DNA from 3 places in the Duganella sp. Leaf61 genome. Region 3 is predicted to be linked to each of the others. Evidence: predicted binding sites of a transcription regulator. Region 3 holds the regulator's gene; each other region holds the start of a gene.
What was found. The regulator sigma-54, encoded in region 3, starts transcription at its own class of promoters, with help from an activator protein. The targets are predictions, from matches to a motif close to TGGCANGNAANCTGCTTT.

Region 1 (6,855 bases), on a different contig from region 3:
GGCCACGGTCTCGAAGCCGGTGGTGTCACTGAAAAAGCCGGCGGCAACCAGCCCCTTTTTGCGCGCCAGCTCGATGCTCGCTGCCGCCACCTCGGCGCGGTACTCTGGATCGATGGCGGCGGTAGCCGCGCTGTAAGTCGACGATGCTTTATAAACCTGTCCTTTCACGGCTGGCAGGAACTCCGGATTTTCCGGCGCCAGGCGCGCCACTTCCTCGGCGCGGCGCACGGCTTTTTCCAGCGACTTGTCATCGAACTCGTTCACCGACGCCGTGCCTTGGCGCTTGCCGAAGGCCACGCTCACGGTGAGCTGGGTATTTTGCACCAGGCCGGCGGTGGACACGCTGTTGCGCGCATAGCGCACGTTGCCGCGCTGGCTGCCCGAAATCTGCACCCGGCATTCGTCGGCTTTCGACAGCGCCATCACCTTGTCGCAAATCTGTTTTGCTTCGTCTTGCGTGAGCATCTTCATCGTTTATCCTATCTTGCGTGCGGTGTTGATCACATTGATGCCGTTGAAGCGCGTGGTGGGCGAACCGTGCGACACGGCGCTCACCTGGCTCGGCTGGCCCTTGCCGTCGAAGAAGGAGCCGCCCATGCGCCAGTCGCGCGCATCGCACAGCGCCGTGCAGGCGTTCCAGAACTCCTGGGTGTTCGATTGGTAGGCCACGTCTTCGAGCTGGTTGCCGATCTTGCCGTTCTTGATCTCGAAATACAGCTGGCCGCCGAACTGGAAGTTGTAGCGCTGCTGGTCGATCGAGAACGAGCCGCGGCCGAGGATGTAAATCCCCTTCTTGACGTCCTTGACCATTTCGTCGGGCGTCAGCTGCTTCTTGCCCGCCGCCAGGGAGACATTGGGCATGCGCTGGAACTGCACGCTGCTCCAGCTGTCCGCGTACGAGCAGCCTTGCGATTCCTTCTCGCCGATGACGTGGGCCTGGTCGCGCGTGGCCTGGTAGTTGACCAGGATGCCGTCCTTGATGATGTCCCAGCGCTTGGCCGGCACGCCTTCGTCGTCGTAACCGACGCAACCGAGCGATGCCGCCGTGGTGCGGTCGGCGATGAAGTTGACGATATCGGAGCCATACTTGAATTTCTTGCTTTGCCACTTGTCGAGCGTGGCGAAGCTGGTGCCGGCGTAATTGGCTTCGTAGCCAAGCACGCGGTCCAGTTCCGTCGCGTGGCCCACCGACTCGTGGATGGTCAGGAACAGGTGTTCGGGCGAGAGCACCAGGTCGTACTTGCCCGGCTCCACCGACTTGGCGGTGAGCTTTTCGCGCGCCTGGCGACCGGCCGCGCGGGCATCTTCGATCAGGTCATACGCGCCGTTGTACAGCGTGGTCACGCCGCCGGCCGCCTTGAGCTTGTGCTCGGGACGGGCATCGAAGAATTCGTAACCCATCGCCACCGGCGACGACAATCCATCGCGGGTGCGGAAGCGGTTGCTGGCCTTGTCCACGGCGGTGGCGGTGAACGGCGACCACAAACGGTGCATGTCCTGGTCGATGTACGAGCCGTCGGTGGACGCAAAATACTTTTGCTGGTTGACCTGAAACAGGTTGGCCTGCATGAAGTTGGCGCCCGCGTCCAGGCCCGCCTTGTTGGCGGCGATCAGCATTTCCGCCTTTTCCTTGATCGGCACCGCGCGCCAATCCTTCTTGAACGGCGTGGCCCACGCCACGTCGCCCACTCCCTTGACGGGTGCCAGCACCACCGGTTCGAGCTGCAGCTTCGCATTGGCGCGGGCAATCGCCACGGCCTGGCGCGCGGCGTCCGCCACCGAGTCGAGCGTCATCACGTTGGTCGAGCAAAAGCCGTAGGCGCCGCCGGCGATCACGCGCACGCCCACGCCGGACGACTCGGTGTTGACGATGTCTTCCACGTTGAGGTCGCGCGTGGTAATGAACTGGTTCAGGTAGCGGCCGATGCGCACATCGCAGTAGCTGGCGCCGGCCTTGGTGGCCGCGTTGAGGGCGGCGTCGGCCAGCGACTTCTTGAACTGCACCGCCATTGGGCTCAGCAACTCGTCGGCGGCGATGGCGTTACCGAAAACGGGGATCAGCAAGCTGCCGCCGGCGGCGGCGCTGACCTTTAAGAATGAACGTCGTTCCACTGATACTCCAAAAGTCTGTTTTAAACCGCGTCCGACAGCGACGTGAAATTGAAATCGCGCACGCGCATGGCCGGCACCAGCAACTGGTACGGCGATTCGTCGCCCGACAGGATTTCCGGCCGGCCCAGTTCATCGATGTTGTTCAACATCGAGACCGGGCTTTCGTTGAAGCGGAAGTTCTTGATCGGGTGCTTGATCTTTCCGTTCTCGATGTAGAACGTGCCGTCGCGCGTCAAACCCGTGAGCAGCACCGACTGCGGATCGACCATGCGGATATACCAGGTGCGCGTGACCAGCACCCCTTTTTTTGTATTCGCAATCAGCTCCTCGGTGGATTTGTTGGTGCCGGCCATGATGATGTTGCCGGGCGCTCCGACCGCGCGCTGGCCCTGCTTCTTGGCCCAGTACATCGAGTAATTGAGATCCTGGACGCGGCCATTCTTGATCAGGTCCTGGCGTTCGCGCGCCAGCATCGAGCCGCCATCCCACGGCAGCACGGCCACGTTGGCATCCCACGGATCGGACCACACGTTGACCTGCTGGTCGAACAGCTTTTCGCCCTTGCGGTTGCCGCCGCCTTTTTTCGACAGGAAGCTGCGGCCCTCATCGGCCTCGCGCGCACCGAAGTCGTTGAACATATAGGCCAGGATGTCGGACGTGGCGGCGGGTTCGAGCACCACCGTGTAGCGGCCCGGTTCCAATGCCTTGGCTTCCACCGAGCGCAAGGCTTTTTCGATGGCGACGTTGGACGCTTCACGCGCGTCGAATTTGGATGCATCGCCCACGCTGCGCTTGGCCCAGCCCGAACCGCGCCCGTCTTCGGTGCGCACCGTAATGGTGAAGTCCAGTCCCGTATCGCGCTGGAAGCCGAAGACGCCGTTGGAGTTGGCGACCGCCGTAAACTTGGCGCTGTCGGCAAAAAAGCCCGCTGCCACCAGCTTGTTCTTGCGGCTGTTCTCGATGCTGTAGGCAGCCACCTGGGCGCGGAATTCCGGGTCGATGTCGGCGGTCTTCTGGAAGAACGTTTCGCTGGCCTTGTATTGCTGTTTCGATGGCGTGGGCATGAATTCCGGGTTGTCCGGGGCCAGGCGCGCCAGTTCCTCGGCGCGGCGCACCGCACGCTCGATCGACTTGTCGTCGAACTCATTGATGGTGGCGATGCCCTGCTTCTTGCCGAAGGCGACCGCGATCGCCAGTTCGGTATTTTCGATCAGGCCCGCCGTGGAAACGGCGTTGCGCGCATAGCGGATGTTGCCATTGCGGCTGCCGGTCAGGTTCACTTCGCACTGGTCGGCGCTGGTCAGCGCCAGCACCTTGTCGCAAATGCGCTTGGCGTCGTCCTGGTTCAGGTTTTTCATTGGTCAGGGTCTCCGGCTTAAGCGATCTTGCGCGCAGTATTAATCACATTAATCCCGTTAAAGCGGGTCGTGCTGGCGCCATGCGACACCACCGACACCTGCGAAGGCTGGCCCTTGCCGTCGAAGAAGGAGCCGCCCATGCGCCAATCGCGCTCGTCGCACATGGCCGTGCAGGCGTTCCAGAATTCCTGGGTGTTCGACTGGTAGGCCACGTCTTCGAGCATCTGGCCGATCTTGCCGTTCCTGATTTCGTAGTACAGCTGGCCGCCGAACTGGAAGTTGTAGCGCTGCTGGTCGATCGAGAACGAACCGTCGCCCACGATATAGATACCCTTCTTGACGTCCTTGACCATCTCGTCCGGCGTCAGCTGCTTTTTACCGGCCTGCAGCGACACATTGGGCATGCGCTGGAACTGCACGCTGCTCCAGTTGTCGGCGTACGAGCAGCCGTGCGATTCCTTCTCGCCGATGATGGCCGCCTGGTCGCGCGTGGCCTGGTAATTGACCAGGATGCCGTCCTTGATGATGTCCCAGCGCTTGCACGGCACGCCCTCGTCGTCGTAGCCCACGTTGGCCAGCGAGCCTGGCGTGGTCTTGTCGGCGACGATGTTGACGATATCGGAACCGTACTTGAATTTCTTGGTTTCCCATTTATCGAGCGTGGCAAAGCTGGTGCCGGCGTAGTTGGCCTCGTAACCGAGCACGCGATCGAGTTCGGTCGGGTGCCCCACCGATTCGTGGATGGTCAGCCACAGGTGCTCGGGCGTGAGCACCAGGTCGTATTTGCCCGGCTCCACCGACTTGGCGGTGAGCTTCTGTTTTGCCTGTTTGCCGGCCGCGCGCGCATCTTCGATCAGGTCATAGGACTTGGTGTACAGCGTGGTCACGCCGCCGGCCGCCTTGACCTTGTGCTCGGGGCGCGCATCCAGGTATTCGTAGCCCATGCCCACCGGCGCCGACAGGCCCTGGCGGGTACGGAACTTGTTGCTCTTCTGGTCCACGGCGGTGGCGTACACCGGCATCCACAGGCGGTGCACGTCCTGGTCGATATACGAGCCGTCGGTGGATGCGAAGTATTTTTGCTGGTTCACCTGAAACAGCATCGACTGCATGAAGCTCGCGCCGCCGTCCATCCCGGCCTTGTTGGCGGTGATCAGCAGCTCGGCCTTTTCCTTGATCGGCACCGTGCGCCAGTCCTTGACGATGGGCGTGGCCCACGCCACTTCGCCCAGGCTTTTCACGGGGGCCAGCACGACAGGTTCGGTTTGCAGCTTGGCGTTGGCGCGGGCAATCGCCACGGCCTGGCGCGCGGCGCCGGCCACGCCGTCGGGCGTCATGTCGTTGGTGGCGGCAAAGCCGTAGGCGCCGCCGGCGATCACGCGCACGCCCACGCCGGCAGATTCGGTGTTGACCACGTTTTCCACGTTGAGGTCGCGGGTGGTGATGAACTGGTTCAGGTAGCGGCCCACGCGCACGTCGCAGTAGCTGGCGCCGGCCTGGGTGGCGGCCGTCATCGCGGTATCGGCCAGCATTTTCTTGAACTGCAGGGCGACCGGATTGAGTAATTCTTCGGCCGCGATGGCGCGGCCAAAAGCGGGCAGCAACATCGTGCCCAGCGCCAGACTACCAATGTTGAGGAATGCACGTCGTTCCATCATCTCTCCAAATGTGAGACAGGAGCACCTCGCAAAACCCTTGTGGGATGGTTCGAGGTTTCCCTGATTCGGGCCAGCCGCCCTGGGCAACAGAAAGGCAATATTAGCGCCTGATCAACGAAAGGGATAGCAATATGTATGCCATCTGCCACAGCGATACACTGCGTTACAAGCGGCGCCACACTTGCGCGATTTTCACGCTGGAGCCGATTCGCTTGACCTGCGTGCGGTCCTCGCCCATGATCGCGCAGGGCGGCCGCACGGCGCCGCCATTGAACCCTCAGGAGACCGAGTATGAAGAAATACCTCGTGGCCGCTCTGGCCTGCACCACGCTGTTCGCCGCCGCTGGCGCCTCGGCGCAGGCGGTGGATGCGAAGCTCAAGGACGCCATCGGCGCCAGCTCGCGCACGCCCGCCAACGTGCAGCGCGACGCCGCCCGCCATCCTTACGAGACCCTGGCCTTCTTCGGCATTCGCCCGAACATGACGGTGGTGGAACTGTCGCCGGGCGCTGGCTGGTACACCGAGATACTGGCGCCGTACCTGCGCGACAACGGCAAGCTGATCGCCGCCGGCAACGACCTGGCGTCGCCCAACGAGCGCGAACGCAAGGGCGCCGAGCGCTTCATGGAGCGCCTGAACGCCAATCCGGCCGTGTACAACAAGGTGGCGCTGGGCGTGTTCTCGCCGCCGCGCAAATACGAATTCGCACCAAATAACAGCGTCGACATGGTGCTCACGTTCCGCAACATCCACAACTGGATTCCGACCGGCCCGGACAACCTCAAGGCGCTGTTTACCAGCGTGTACGACAGCCTGAAACCGGGCGGCGTATTCGGCGTGGTGGAGCACCGCCTGCCGGCCTCCAAAACCCAGGACGCCACTGCCAGCAGCGGCTACATGCACGAGAAGTACGTGATCGGCCTGGCCGAAGCGGCAGGCTTCAAGCTGGCCGCCAAGTCGGAGATCAATGCCAATCCCAAGGACACGGCAGACCACAAGAACGGCGTGTGGGCACTGCCGCCCACCTTCACCAACAAGGATGAAGACCGCGCCAGGTACCAGGCCATCGGCGAGAGCGATCGCATGACGCTCAAATTCGTCAAGCCGTAAGTGTTATGCCGGCCGGGGATGCGCCCCGGCCTCCTCAGCCTAGCTGCTGCAAGATCTCGCGGTAGATTGCCGTCAACGGCACCGACTTTTCCACCGCCCCGCGCTTGACCGCCTCCTTCGGCATGCCGTACACCACGCACGACGCCTCGTCCTGCGCCACGGTGCGCGCGCCCGCCTTGAGCATTTCCAGCAGGCCTGCTGCGCCGTCGTCCCCCATCCCCGTCATGATCACGCCCAGCGCATTGGCGCCGGCCGCGCGCGCGGTCGAGCGGAACAGCACGTCCACCGACGGCCGGTGGCGATTGACCAGCGGTCCATCGACCACCTCGACAAAATACTGTGCCCCATTGCGGCGCAGGAGCATGTGTTTGCCGCCGGGCGCGATCAGCACCTGGCCTTGCAGCACGCGGTCGTTATTGGCCGCTTCCTTGACGCGCACCTCGCATACGCTATCGAGCCGCGCGGCAAAGGCGGCGGTGAATTTTTCAGGCATGTGCTGCACCACCACGATGCCGGGGCAAACACGCGGCAGCGACGTAAGCACTTCTTCCAGCGCCTGGGTGCCGCCGGTGGAGGTGCCGATCGCCACGATCCGCTCGGTGGTCGCGGTCATGGGT
Region 2 (6,855 bases), on a different contig from region 3:
GCGCACCCGCGCTTCGAGTTCCGATAGCGCAAATGGCTTGGCCATGTAGTCGTCGGCGCCCAGGTCGAGACCGTTGACGCGCTGCTCGATCGAGTCGGCTGCGGTGAGTATCAGCACCGGCAGCAGCGAGCCGCGCGAGCGCAAGCGGCGCAGCACTTCCAGGCCCGACAGCTTGGGCAGACCCAGGTCGAGAATCAGCAGGTCGAACTCCTGGGTGGAGAGGGCGGTATCGGCCTCCTGGCCGTTGCGCACGCAATCGATGGCGTAGCCGGACTGGCGCAGCGAGCGGGTGAGCCCGTCGGCGAGAACGCCGTCATCTTCGGCAAGTAATATACGCATGTGGATACTCCGGGTGCACTGGGGCAAAGACTCAAGCCGGTATTGTGTTGGATTTTTTGCTTGCTGGCGAATTTTTGCACGGCGCCCGGGCGCCACCAAAATTAATCGACATTTCAATCAAATCGCGCTTGCGCTTATCACTGTTTTTTTATACAGTACTACCTGTACCGACAAATTGTCACCACCAACTGGTTGAAAGCACATTATGGACGATAAAAAAGCTGTAGTACCCGCATCCGAGAAAGCCAAGGCGCTCGCCGCCGCGCTGGCTCAGATTGAGAAGCAGTTCGGCAAAGGTTCCGTCATGCGCATGGATGCCAGTGCGCCGATCGAAGAAGTACAAGTGGTCTCCACCGGTTCGCTGGGCCTGGACGTGGCGCTGGGCGTCGGCGGCCTGCCGCGCGGCCGCGTGGTGGAAATCTACGGTCCTGAATCCTCGGGCAAAACCACGCTCACCCTGCAAACCATCGCGGAAATGCAAAAACTGGGCGGCACCTGCGCGTTCATTGATGCCGAGCACGCACTGGACGTCACCTACGCCCAAAAGCTGGGCGTCAACCTGAGCGACCTGCTGATCTCGCAACCGGACACCGGCGAACAAGCGCTGGAAATTTGCGACGCCCTGGTGCGTTCCGGTTCCGTGGACATGGTCGTGATCGACTCCGTCGCCGCGCTGACCCCACGCGCCGAGATCGAAGGCGACATGGGCGATTCGCTGCCAGGTTTGCAAGCACGTTTGATGTCGCAAGCACTGCGCAAGCTCACCGGCTCGATCAACCGCACCAACACCCTGGTCATCTTCATCAACCAGATCCGCATGAAAATCGGCGTCATGTTCGGCAGCCCGGAAACCACCACCGGCGGTAACGCGCTGAAGTTCTACGCCTCCGTGCGCCTGGATATTCGCCGTACCGGTTCGATCAAGTCCGGCGACGAAGTCATCGGTAACGAAACCAAGGTCAAGGTCGTCAAGAACAAGATTGCGCCACCGTTCAAGGAAGCGCACTTCGACATCCTGTACGGCGCCGGCACCTCGCGCGAAGGCGAAATCCTGGACCTGGGCGTGGAAGCGAAGATCGTCGAGAAATCGGGTTCGTGGTACAGCTACAACGGCGAACGCGTCGGCCAGGGCAAGGACAACGCCCGTATCTTCCTGCAAGAGCGTCCGCAACTGGCGTGGGAAATCGAAAACCGCGTGCGCGAATCGCTGGGCGTACGTTCGCTGCCGCCACTGGCGCCAGTGGCCGCTGAAAAGCCTGATACCGTCGTCAAGCTCAAGCCTTCCAAAGGCGAAGCCGACGCGGCTTAAGTTGACGTTGCGTATGTTTTAAGGAGTGCCGGGCCATCATCGCCCGGCATTCTTAGAGGTTCCATCATGCCCCGTCCCCCCCTCAGCCTCAAAGGCCGCGCCCTGCGCTACCTGTCCCAACGCGAGCACAGCCGTCTCGAACTGTCGCGCAAGCTCGCACGCTATGCCGAAGATACCGACGACGTCGACGCCTTGCTCGACCTGCTCGAAAAAAACAACTGGCTGTCGCAAGAACGTTTTTCCGAATCGCTGATCCACCGCCGTTCTGCCCGTTTCGGCAATGCCCGCATCATGGCCGAGCTGCAAAGCCACGGCGTGCAGGGCGAAGCGCTGCAAGGCCTCAAGGAAAGCCTGGCCGACACCGAGACCGCGCGCTGCTGCGAGATCTGGGAACGCAAGTTCGGCGAAGTTGCCACCGACCCCGAAGGGCGCAACAAGCAAATGCGCTTCCTGCTGCAACGCGGCTTCTCCCAGCGCGCCATTCGCACCGCCATGAAAGGCACGGCCGATTTCGACCAGTGATTGCCGATATTTCCATTGTGAATGCCTGCAAATACCCCTGCCAGCGCCAACGGTTTATCGCCAGATGTCATATGACACGTATCAACTCGGTCTGGGGTGTGCTACACTTTTACGGTTTTTGCAGCACCGTGGGTGCGGTGGTTGTCCGTAGAAGCTACGGCAACGTATATTTTTTATAAGAGAAATGTACAGGGCTGCTAACTAATCATGCCGCGCGAGCGGTATTCATCTTATGTCATTGTCGATTCCTGTTCCTCGTCGTGCGTCCCGCACGCGCGCGATCGCCGCCTCAGCGTGTACACGCCATGGCGGACCGCATGGTATCGATGCCGGTTACACCCTCCTCATGCACCCCCCGATTTGCCTTGCCGCCAGTACGATCAGCGACCGGGCCATAGTTTTACCCGAGCATCACACTATTCCGCAGTCTTAATCGATTTTTACACATCAGCATCAGAAGGGAAGCCAGCATGAAGATCCATGAGTATCAAGGCAAAGAAATCCTCCGGAAATACGGAGTGACGGTACCACGCGGTATTCCGTGCCTGTCCGTCGAAGAGGCAGTAAAAGCTGCTGAAACCTTGGGCGGCCCGGTCTGGGTTGTAAAAGCACAAATCCACGCCGGTGGCCGTGGTAAAGGCGGCGGCGTGAAAGTCGCAAAATCGCTGGAACAAGTTAAAGAATTCTCCGAGCAAATCCTGGGCATGCAACTGGTCACGCACCAGACCGGTCCAGAAGGCCAAAAAGTACGTCGCCTGCTGATCGAAGAAGGCGCAGACATCAACAAGGAACTGTACGTATCGCTGGTCACCGACCGCGTATCGCAGCGCGTTGTTCTGATGGCCTCGTCGGAAGGCGGCATGGACATCGAAGAAGTCGCTGAATCGCACCCTGAACTGCTGCACTCGATCGCCATCGATCCAAAAGTCGGCCTGACCGACGCTGAAGCTGCCGGCATCGCTGCCAAGATCGGCGTACCAGAAGCCTCGATCCCTGACGCCGTCACCAACCTGCAAGGCCTGTACAAAGCCTACTGGGAAACCGACTCGTCGCTGGCCGAAATCAACCCGCTGATCCTGACCGGTTCGGGCAAGGTTATCGCGCTGGACGCCAAGTTCAACTTCGACGCCAACGCCCTGTTCCGTCAACCAGAAATCGTCGCTTACCGCGATCTGGACGAAGAAGATCCAGCTGAAGTCGAAGCGTCGAAATTCGACCTCGCTTACATCTCGCTCGACGGCAACATCGGCTGCCTGGTGAACGGCGCCGGCCTGGCCATGGCCACCATGGACACCATCAAGCTGTTCGGCGGCGAGCCGGCCAACTTCCTCGACGTCGGCGGTGGTGCCACGGCTGAGAAAGTCACCGAAGCCTTCAAGATCATGCTGAAAAACCCGGGCCTGAAAGCCATCCTGGTGAACATCTTCGGCGGCATCATGCGTTGCGACGTGATCGCCGAAGGCGTGATCACCGCAGTGAAAGCCGTGTCGCTGAACGTGCCGCTGGTCGTGCGCATGAAGGGCACCAACGAAGATCTGGGCAAGAAGATGCTGGCCGATTCCGGTCTGCCGATCATCGCAGCCGACACCATGGAAGAAGCAGCGAAGAGCGTTGTTGCAGCTGCTGCCGGTCAAGCTTAATTAAGGAATCACTATGTCCATTCTGATCAATAAAGATACCAAAGTCGTAACCCAAGGTATTACCGGTAAAACCGGCCAATTCCACACCCGCGGTTGCCGCGACTACGCGAACGGCAAAAATGCCTTCGTGGCAGGCGTGAACCCAAAGAAAGCCGGCGAAGACTTCGAAGGCATTCCAATTTTCGCTAACGTTGCAGAAGCGAAAAAAGAAACCGGCGCCAACGTGTCGGTCATCTACGTCCCACCAGCAGGCGCAGCCGCCGCAATTTGGGAAGCCGTAGAAGCCGAGCTGGACCTGGCAATTTGCATTACCGAAGGCATTCCAGTGCGCGACATGATGGCACTGAAAGACCGCATGGCCAAAGCCGGTTCGAAAACCCTGCTGCTGGGCCCTAACTGCCCAGGCCTGATCACCCCTGACGAAATCAAGATCGGCATCATGCCAGGTCACATCCATAAAAAGGGTCGTATCGGCGTGGTGTCGCGTTCGGGTACCCTGACCTATGAAGCAGTGGGTCAGCTGACCGCACTGGGCCTGGGCCAATCGTCGGCAGTTGGTATCGGCGGCGACCCGATCAACGGTCTGAAGCACATCGACGTCATGAAGATGTTCAACGACGATCCTGATACCGACGCGGTCATCATGATCGGCGAAATCGGTGGTCCGGACGAAGCCAACGCCGCTTATTGGATCAAAGACAACATGAAAAAACCAGTGGTCGGCTTCATCGCCGGTGTGACCGCTCCTCCGGGCAAGCGCATGGGCCACGCCGGCGCGCTGATCTCCGGCGGCGCTGACACCGCACAAGCCAAACTGGAAATCATGGAAGCTTGCGGCATTACCGTTACCAAGAACCCGTCGGAAATGGCGCGTCTGCTGAAAGCCATGCTGTAATCACAGGCTTTACTGCAACATAACAAAAGGGAGCCGTGTGCTCCCTTTTGTCATTTTTGATTGACGAAAATTGTCAGCGCTGACAAATCGCGCCAGCGCGACTGACAAAAAACGGCAGTTTTGACACTGCCGCAGCATGGTTTGCCCCGGCGCAGAGCTGGCACGGCGATTGCGATATCTCAGGTGTGACACTGACCCATCTCAACCCCGGAGACGCACCCATGAAATCCCTCAAACACATGAAGTCCATGAAATCCCAGGCCCAGGCCGGCTTCACCCTGATCGAACTGATGATCGTGGTGGCCATTATCGGCATCCTGGCTGCTGTTGCCATTCCTGCTTACAGCAACTATACGGTCAAGGCCAAAGTCGCCAACATCCTGGCGGCAGCGGACGCGACCAAAACCGCCGTGGCGCTGTGCGCCCAGGAAGCTGGCGGCGCAGTCACCAATTGTACGTCCGGCTCCAATGGTGTTCCGACTGTGACGGCCACCAAGGAAGTGGCCTCCGGCTCCGTTACCGGAGGCACCATCACCCTGGTGCTGGCCGAGGGCGTCGCTACTGACTCCAAGGACAAGACTGTCACTTTTACGCCGGTCATCGATGCTGGCGCTACCAGCGTGAGCTGGACCGTCGATACCACCTTGGCCAACGCAGCTGCAGTCGAAGCGTTGAAGAAAAACAATAAAACAGCCGTCACCACCCCAGCAGGTAGCTAACACGGCAAGAGGAATCGGCCATGCGCCGATTCCTCTCATAGGCTATTGATCATAACTGTGGAAAAACGGTTGTAACACTTCCCCCGCCGCACCCGGCGTACCCACCCAGCCTTGCAAGGCAGCGGGCCAGGCGCCACCTAGCGGCAACAGCATGAACCGGCCGGAGATTTCTCCCACCTTGTCCAGCGCGACGATGGTTTCCGGCTGGGTTCCCTTATTCCCCAAGCCCCCGATGACCGCGTTGTGACTGAGCAGCGTGCGCGCGCCGTGACGCTCGACCGCCACATCGGCGGCCGGCAGCGCCAGCGCAAAGCCGGCGCCGGCAGCGTCCGACAGGACCGCCAATTCGGTCTGGCGCCGGTTGCCCTGGAAGCGCAGATCGGCGCGATTGAGGTGGTACACGCCGAATTCGTTCAATTGATCCTTGCCCGGATAGCCGGCATACGGCCCCTGGCCGAGCCAGCGAAACTCGCCGATGCCCGCCGGCGCCACCAGCGACAAGCCCGCTTCCGATACAACGGCGCCCGGCGCCAGCGGGCGATACGCATAGCTGACGGCAATCGCACCCTTGCCATCGATCTCGAGCGTGTAACCGCCGCTTAAACCTTGCTCCTTGCTGAGCACCGCATGGGCATCGCCGGTAGGCAACAGGTCGTCGGGCAGCGCGGCATTTTTTGGCATTGCTTGCGTTGCTGCCGTCACCGGCAGACGTGGCGCTGCGTCCGCCGTCTCCGCTTTTGCAGCAACCGGCAGGAGACGGGACGCATCGGCCATCACTGCGGCAGTCGCCTCAGGCAGGCGATACGTCGCCTGCACCGACAGCCGTACGCGGTCGCCAAGCTGCTCGGCCCGGATCACCGGCTGCTCGGCCTGTTCCAGTATCGACGCCGGCCAGGTGCCGGATTTGGCTGCACCCAGCGCCTCGGCCATGGTGAACTTGCGGCCGCCATGGGGGTGGATGCCATCGACCAGCGTTCGGCCCGCGCGGTCGCGGATCGTCAGCGCACCGGTCGCGCGTTGCACGCTCAACACCCATTGCGTCGTGGTGATGGAAACCGTGCCGGCCTCGTCTGCCAGCACCGGGGCTGCTGTCGCAGCAGTGGCGGCGGTCCAGTCGAACTGCGACGGTTCCGCGCGCACCAGGCGCAAGCTGCGTTCGTTGATTTGCAGGCCATGCTCGTCCACCGCGCGCAATTGCAAAACCAGCACATCGGTGAGTATTGCTACCGGCGCCGGAATCTCCACCGCGATGGTAGTGGCCTGACTGGAGCGCGCCGGCGCCGACAGTGCTTGCTTGCCTTGCTGGCGCGTCACACCGTTCTGTTGCAAAGCCCAGTGCAGGGTGATGCCTTGCAAGCTGCGGAAGTCGTGGCGGTTTTCCAGCGTGACAGCGATGCGTTGCGGGCCAGGCGCCACCCGCGCCGTGCGTTC
Region 3 (6,855 bases):
TCCCAGCGCCGTTAAATCGGCCGCCGGCACGTAATGGTCGGCCAGTCCCGCATACAGCGCATCGGCTGCACGGATGTTGGCGCCGGTAATGCCCAGGTACAGTCCCAGCCGGCCCGGCAAGCGGGACAGGAAATAGCTGGCACCGACGTCCGGGAACAGGCCGATATTGGTCTCCGGCATTGCCATCTTCGTGCGATCGGTGACGATGCGTGTGCGGCTGTGCGGACCGGCCTGCGCCACGCCCATGCCGCCGCCCATCACCACGCCGTCCATCACCGCAATATACGGTTTCGGGTAATGGTGGACCAGGTGGTTGAGCGCGTATTCCTCGGTGAAGAAATCCTCGACCAGCGCACTGCCCTGCTGCGGCGTAGCGCGGCCCAGGTCGTGGAAGAAGCGGATGTCGCCACCGGCGCAAAACGCCTTGTCGCTGCTGCTGCGCACGACCACCGCCTGCACGGCGTCGTCGTCGCGCCAGGCCAGCAAGGTGTGCGTGATGGCGCGTACCATGTCGAGCGACAGCGAGTTGAGCGCGCGCGGACGATCGAGCGTGATGACGCCGGTGCCGTCACTGACGGCAGTTAATACATGTTCGCTCATGGCTGTCCTGTGGATTTGTTCGACGACGCTAAATGTTCCAGCGGGTTGGGCAAGGTTAAATCGCCGCCCAGGCGGGCCTGGAATTTTGCAGCGGCTGCCGGCGGGTGCCCCATGTGGCGCGCGTAGATCACGGCAAACGGCAGGTCGTTCACTTCTTCCTGCTTGAAGCCGGTGGCCTGCTGCATGGCCGCCGGATCGCGCGCAGCGGCCAGCGTAAACGTCACCAGCCGGTCCAGCGTCGACGACTGCAGGTTGAGGATGGACGCCATCATGGTCAGCGGCGCGGCAGCGAATGCGTGGTAGTGCAGTGCCTTGGCGCCGCGCGCCATCTCGGCCGGCAGCGCGCCGTCGGGTGCCACCTGGGCCATGGCGTTGTCGAACACGCCGTGGCCCCATGTTAATAAGCGCTGGTCGTGGGTGACGGCGCCGACGGCAGTCACGGCCAGCCCTTCCCAATAATAATGGTTGTTGCGCTTGCCCTTGCGGGTGTCGGCGTGGACCAGTGTGGCGTCGGCCAGCGTGGACAGCCACGCCTCGATCGCTTTCTTTTGCGCGGGCGTGGCAGCTGCCTGCACGCGCGCATAGCTGAGCGCCAGTCCGCCCAGGGTCCACTTGCGCACGAAATACGCCTGCTCGCTCGACATCTTGCCCAGCATGGCCTGCTGGCCAGCCCAGCTGTCCAGCCAGTTCAAGGCGCAGGCGGCGTCTTGCGGCTTGCCGTTGGCCTGGTAGCGGCTGGCGTTGCGGGCGACACCAGACAAGAATTGTTCAACCGGCTCGGTGCTGGCGATGTTTTTGGCGCGCCGCGCCGGGTCGATCACGGAATGGTTGGCGTCGTTGTAGTAGCTGTTGGCGTCGATGTCGATGACGGCGGCCGGCGCCGGCTGGCAGGGGGCGGCGACGGCGGGAGCAGCGGAGGCGGAAAGGAGAACGGTATAAACCAGATAAACAATTTTCATGTAGCTCCAAAAACAAGAAAGGGCGCTCGTTCAGCGCCCTTAGTTGGTGTGTCGCGCCGTTGTTAAAGGGCGGCGGCAGCTGGTTCGAAGTTATCCGGGAGATGCTTGATCGCATCGTGGCCGTGCTGTTGGACTTTGCCTTTGTACTTCATGACCTGGCGGTCCAGCTTGTCGATCAGGGTGTCGATCGCAGCGTACAGGTCTTGCGACAGGCTTTCCACGTAGACCGTTTTACCGGACAGGCGCAGATTGATTTCAGCCTTTTGGCGCTTGGTTTTCTCTTTAAGGTTATCTACGGTCAGAATGACAGCAATATCAATCACTTGATCAAAGTGCCGTGTCACGCGTTCGAGCTTGCTTTGCACGTATTCACGAATGGCGGCGGTCACTTCGAGATGATGTCCACTGATGGTGAGATTCATACACACTCCTAAAGATAAATGTCGCTGACGGTTAGTGCTTTACCCATTGTTGCTGAGTAAGCAGGAACCAGTGCACTACAAAGACTTGCGGAGACTGACTGGAGGGATTTTGAGGGCTTCGCGATATTTGGCAACAGTGCGTCGCGCAATCACCATGCCCTGTTCTCCCAGCATGTCCGCAATCTTACTGTCGGATAAAGGATTTTTAGGGTCTTCAGCTCCTGTCAGTTGCACGATCAGTGCCCGTATCGCCGTCGAACTGGCTTCACCTCCCGCTTCGGTGGCGACGTGGCTACCAAAAAAATATTTCAGCTCAAACATGCCGTGCGGAGTCAGCATGTATTTCTGAGTTGTTACCCGAGAAATGGTGCTCTCGTGTAAACCCAGTGTATCAGCAATTTCGCGAAGCACAAGGGGGCGCATGGCAACCGCGCCGTGCGAGAAAAAGTTCTTTTGTCGTTCTACTATCGCTTGTGCCACCCGCAGGATGGTGTCGAACCGCTGGCGCATATTCTTGATCAGCCACTTCGCCTCCTGCAGCTGCGCGCCCATGGCGCCCTCACCTTTGCCCTGCTTGAGCAGGTTGGCATACATGGCGTTCACACGCAGGCGCGGCATGACGTCGTTGTTCAGGCTGACCTGCCAGCCGGTGCGCGATTTTTTCACGATCACGTCCGGCACCACGTAATCGGAGACGTCGGATGCGAACGCCGCACCGGGGTGCGGATTGCACTGGCGGATCACGGTCTGCGCTTCGCGCAGGTCTTCGTCGTCGCACAGCAGCGCTTTTTTCAGCTTGTTGAAATCGCGCTGGGCAAACCAGGTCAGGTGCTTTTCGACGATGGCCACGGCCATCCGTCGCGTCACCATTGGAATGCCGGGCAAGCGCTTGATTTGCAGCGCCAGGCACTCGGCCGCATTGCGCGCCCCCACGCCGGCAGGGTCGAAACTTTGCAGCAGCGACAACGCCGTTTGCAGCTCGTCGAGTTCGACTTCCAGTTCCTCGGGCAGGCGCGCATGGATCTCGTCGAGCGCTTCTTCGAGGTAGCCGTTTTCGTCCAGCGCATCGATGATCAGTTCGACCAGCGCGCGGTCGCGCAGCTCGAGCACGGTCACCCGCATCTGCTCCATCAGGTGCTCGCGCAGGGTGCAGTGGTGCGCTTCGATTTGCGGACGCGCGTCTTCGTCGTCGGGCGCCTTGCTGCGGCCGGCGTCGCTCCAGTCCATGTCCGCTTCGGCGGTGGTACTTTCGGTATCGGCAGCAGGACCGTCGTAGGCGTCGGCCTCGCCGGCGGGCGCCGCTTCCTGCGGACCCGATTCGGACGGTGCTTCGCCGGACGGCGCCTGCTGGCTGATGGCGCCGTCGGACAACAGCCGCAGAGAATGGTCGAGCGGATCGTCGAGCCGCTCGAGCAAGGGATTGTCGGTCAGGAGTTGTTCGAGTTCCTGGTGCAGCTCCAGCGTGGAGAGCTGCAGCAAGCGGATCGATTGCTGCAGTTGGGGCGTCAGCGCGAGATGCTGCGAGGTCCGCAGTTGCAACGACTGTTTCATGGATTACATTCGGAAGTGTTCACCCAGGTAGACGCGGCGCACCGACTCGTCGGCGATGATGTCGTCCGGACGGCCCGACGCCAGCACCGAGCCCTGGTTGATGATATATGCGCGGTCGCAGATGCCCAGCGTCTCGCGCACATTGTGATCGGTAATGAGGACGCCGATTTGTCGCTCCTTGAGAAAGCGCACGATGCGCTGGATCTCGATCACGGCAATCGGGTCGACCCCGGCGAATGGTTCGTCGAGCAGCACGAAGCGCGGGTTGGTGGCCAGCGCACGGGCGATCTCCACCCGGCGGCGTTCGCCGCCGGAGAGCGAGAGCGCGGGGTTGTCGCGCAGCTTCTCGATTTGCAAATCGGCCAGCAGGGTATTGAGCCGTTCAGTAATGTCAGCCTTGGATAAAGGCTTGCCGTCCACTTTTTGAATTTCGAGGACAGCGCGAATATTTTCTTCCACCGTCAGCTTGCGGAACACCGACGCTTCCTGCGGCAGGTACGACAGGCCGAGCGAGGCGCGGCGGTGGATCGGCAGTGACGAGACGTCGACGCCGCCGATATCGATGGTGCCGGCGTCGGACGGTACCAGGCCGACGATCATGTAAAACGACGTGGTCTTGCCGGCGCCGTTGGGGCCGAGCAAACCCACCACTTCGCCGCAATCGACTTGCAGCGAGACGTCGTGCACGACCTGGCGCTTGCCATAGCTTTTTTGCAGGCCGCGAACGATCAGGGTGCTACCGCAACTAGGCTCCATGTCATTTCCCCGCAGGCTGGGTGGCAGGCACCGGCTGCGCCGGCGCGATCGGCGGGCGCTTGGACGACGGCTGGATCACCATGGTGCCGCGGCCGGCGCCCGGTTTGCTCTCGCCGCTGCTGCTGTTCTTGACCGCGAACACTTCGCGGCGGCTGTCGTAAGAGATGAACTCGCCATCGACCTGGCTGGTGACCTTGCCCGACTCGAGCTGCTTGATGCGGCCCTTGGAAATCAGCTTGACCAGCTCGGTCTTGTCGTCGTATTCGATGCGGTCGGCCTGGCCTTCCACCCATTTGTCGGTGTCGCCGTCAAGCTTCTGGCGAAACGTTGCCTGCACGCCGGGCGTGCCGGTGAGCACCACGAACTGGTAGCCCTCGGGATCTTGCGTGACCACCGCCTTGGGCGAGGTCATGCGGATGGTGCCGCGCGTGAGGATGACGTTGCCGGTGAAGGTCTTGATCTGCTTGACGTCGTCGGAGTCGGCCTGGTCGAACGACACTTCGATCGGCTTGTTGGAGTCGGCTTTTTCGGCGTGCGCCGGGATGGCCAGTGCTGCCAGCAGCAGTGCCGCCGACCAGAAGGTTTGCTTGGTGATTGCTCTCATAATCTTCCTTTAGCGTGCCGCATGCGGCGGCACGGTGATCTTGCCGCGTCCACCCAGTTGGGTTTGCAGCGTTGCATTGTTGGCGGTCATGCCCACGCCCGTGGCCACCGTCTTGCCCAGGTGCAGTTCGACCGGTGCGACGGTTTCCATCCGTTGTTCGTCCGGGAACACGGTGAGCGTGGACGTGGTCAGGCTCATGGCCTGGCTCTTGCCACTGGCCGGGCGCACCACGCTGACGTTGCCGTCGAGCTTGACGCGCGAGTTGTCCTGATCGACGCGGGCGGTGTCGCCGCGCACCGTCATCGGCGGATGCTCGGCCGACAAGGTGTTGATATAGGGCTTGATGATGTCGGACGCCTCTTCCGCCGGCAGGTGGGTGAGCTTGTCGCCGGAAATGATATAAGCCGGCTTGCCGTCCTTGGTCATGCGCACCACGCTGAACCGGTCGATGATGTAATCGGGCTCGTTGCGGAACTTGTCCTGCGCCGTATCCTGGTTCGATTCGTTAATCAACTGCACCATCCAGCCGGTACCGACGGCCACGAATACGCCGATCACGACCATCCAGGTGAGCGACCAGCGGTGGGCGGTTCTTTTACGTACGTTAGGCATCAGATCACCTTGGCGCGTGTGAGGTCGTGGATGTGCAGCGCACCGACCAGCTTGCCATCGGCATCGGCCACCAGCACCTGGTTGATGCGGAACTGTTCCATGATTGCGACCGCATCGACCGCCAGCTGTTCCGGCGCGATGCTGCGCGGGTTGGCGTGCATGACGTCGCGGATCAGGACCTGGGTGAAGTCCTGCACCTTGTCGATCATGCGGCGCAGGTCGCCGTCGGTAAACACGCCGATCGGCTGGTCGTCGGCATCGACCACGGCAGTCATGCCCATGCCCTTTTTGGTCATTTCCAGCAGCGCGTCGGTGAGCTTGACGTCGGCGCGCACCTTCGGTACATCGGCGCCGCTGCGCATGACGTCGCGCACGTGCGTCAGCAGGCGCCGACCCAGCGCGCCGCCCGGGTGCGACCGGGCGAAATCTTCTTCCCTGAAACCGCGCAGATCGAGCAAGGCCACTGCCAGCGCGTCGCCCAGCGCCAGCGTGACGGTGGTGGACGTGGTGGGCGCCAGGTTCATCGGGCACGCCTCCTTGGCCACCGCAACATTGAGGTGGACATCGGCGATGCTGGCCAGGCTGGAGCCCGGCTTGCCGGTAATGGCAATGACCTTGCTGCCCATGCGCTTGACCACCGGCAGGATGGTCATCAGCTCGGTACTTTCACCCGAGTACGAAATGGCAATGAAAGCGTCGTCAGCGGTGACCATGCCGAGGTCGCCGTGCGCAGCCTCGGCCGGGTGCACGAACATGGCGGGGGTGCCAGTGGAGGCGAACGTGGCCGCCATCTTGCGGGCGATGTGACCGGACTTGCCGATACCGGATACCACCACCCTACCCTTGCAATTAAACAACAGTTCAATCGCTTTGACGACGGTATCGTCGTCACCCAGGCGCAGCTCCAGCGCAGTAATGGCGGCGGCCTCGTTTTGCAACGTTTCACGGGCGAGCCGCAGCGCATGCGCCGCCATTTTTGCGTCAAAAGCTTTCAGCATTGTTTTTTCATGGGTTACACTCATACCCAAGTATAGCCGAATTAAGAAAGCAAAAAACTTGCCAGTCGAAACAATGCGCCTGTGTGGTGCGCAACCACTGAATAAAAAACTGACGGCTACGGCAACATGACGTTTTCCCCGCTCGAACTGACCCTGGTCTTGTTAGGCAGCGCCGTGCTGGGCGTGGTGGCCTTCCGCATGATGCATCTGCCGCCCATGCTCGGCTACCTGGCCGTCGGCATCCTGATCGGCCCCCACGCGCTCGGCTGGGCCATGGAGAGCGAAGCTACCCACGGCCTGGCCGAGTTCGGCGTGGTATTCCTGATGTTCTCGATCGGGCTCGAATTCTCGCT

Region 1: the regulator sigma-54 is predicted to act here: its motif matches at 5,252-5,269, upstream of ASF04_RS08150 (TldD/PmbA family protein).
Region 2: the regulator sigma-54 is predicted to act here: its motif matches at 4,864-4,881, upstream of ASF04_RS03085 (pilin).

What each region holds. Positions count from the first base shown of each region.
Region 1 is NZ_LMLM01000007.1:35,257-42,111, forward strand. Features, by position in the region: gene ASF04_RS08135 (TldD/PmbA family protein) at 1-471, opposite strand, end outside; gene ASF04_RS08140 (TldD/PmbA family protein) at 475-2,112, opposite strand; gene ASF04_RS08145 (TldD/PmbA family protein) at 2,133-3,470, opposite strand; gene ASF04_RS08150 (TldD/PmbA family protein) at 3,488-5,125, opposite strand; gene ASF04_RS08155 (class I SAM-dependent methyltransferase) at 5,420-6,238, shown strand; gene ASF04_RS08160 (chemotaxis response regulator protein-glutamate methylesterase) at 6,273-6,855, opposite strand, start outside.
Region 2 is NZ_LMLM01000001.1:710,762-717,616, reverse strand. Features, by position in the region: gene ASF04_RS03110 (response regulator transcription factor) at 1-339, opposite strand, end outside; gene recA (recombinase RecA) at 545-1,648, shown strand; gene recX (recombination regulator RecX) at 1,715-2,170, shown strand; gene sucC (ADP-forming succinate--CoA ligase subunit beta) at 2,641-3,810, shown strand; gene sucD (succinate--CoA ligase subunit alpha) at 3,824-4,705, shown strand; gene ASF04_RS03085 (pilin) at 4,927-5,424, shown strand; gene ASF04_RS03080 (glycoside hydrolase family 2) at 5,467-6,855, opposite strand, start outside.
Region 3 is NZ_LMLM01000031.1:187,003-193,857, reverse strand. Features, by position in the region: gene ASF04_RS22670 (enoyl-CoA hydratase/isomerase family protein) at 1-600, opposite strand, end outside; gene ASF04_RS22665 (alginate lyase family protein) at 597-1,559, opposite strand; gene hpf (ribosome hibernation-promoting factor, HPF/YfiA family) at 1,622-1,981, opposite strand; gene ASF04_RS22655 (RNA polymerase factor sigma-54) at 2,057-3,532, opposite strand; gene lptB (LPS export ABC transporter ATP-binding protein) at 3,536-4,288, opposite strand; gene lptA (lipopolysaccharide transport periplasmic protein LptA) at 4,290-4,892, opposite strand; gene lptC (LPS export ABC transporter periplasmic protein LptC) at 4,902-5,504, opposite strand; gene ASF04_RS22635 (SIS domain-containing protein) at 5,504-6,502, opposite strand; gene ASF04_RS22630 (monovalent cation:proton antiporter family protein) at 6,629-6,855, shown strand, end outside.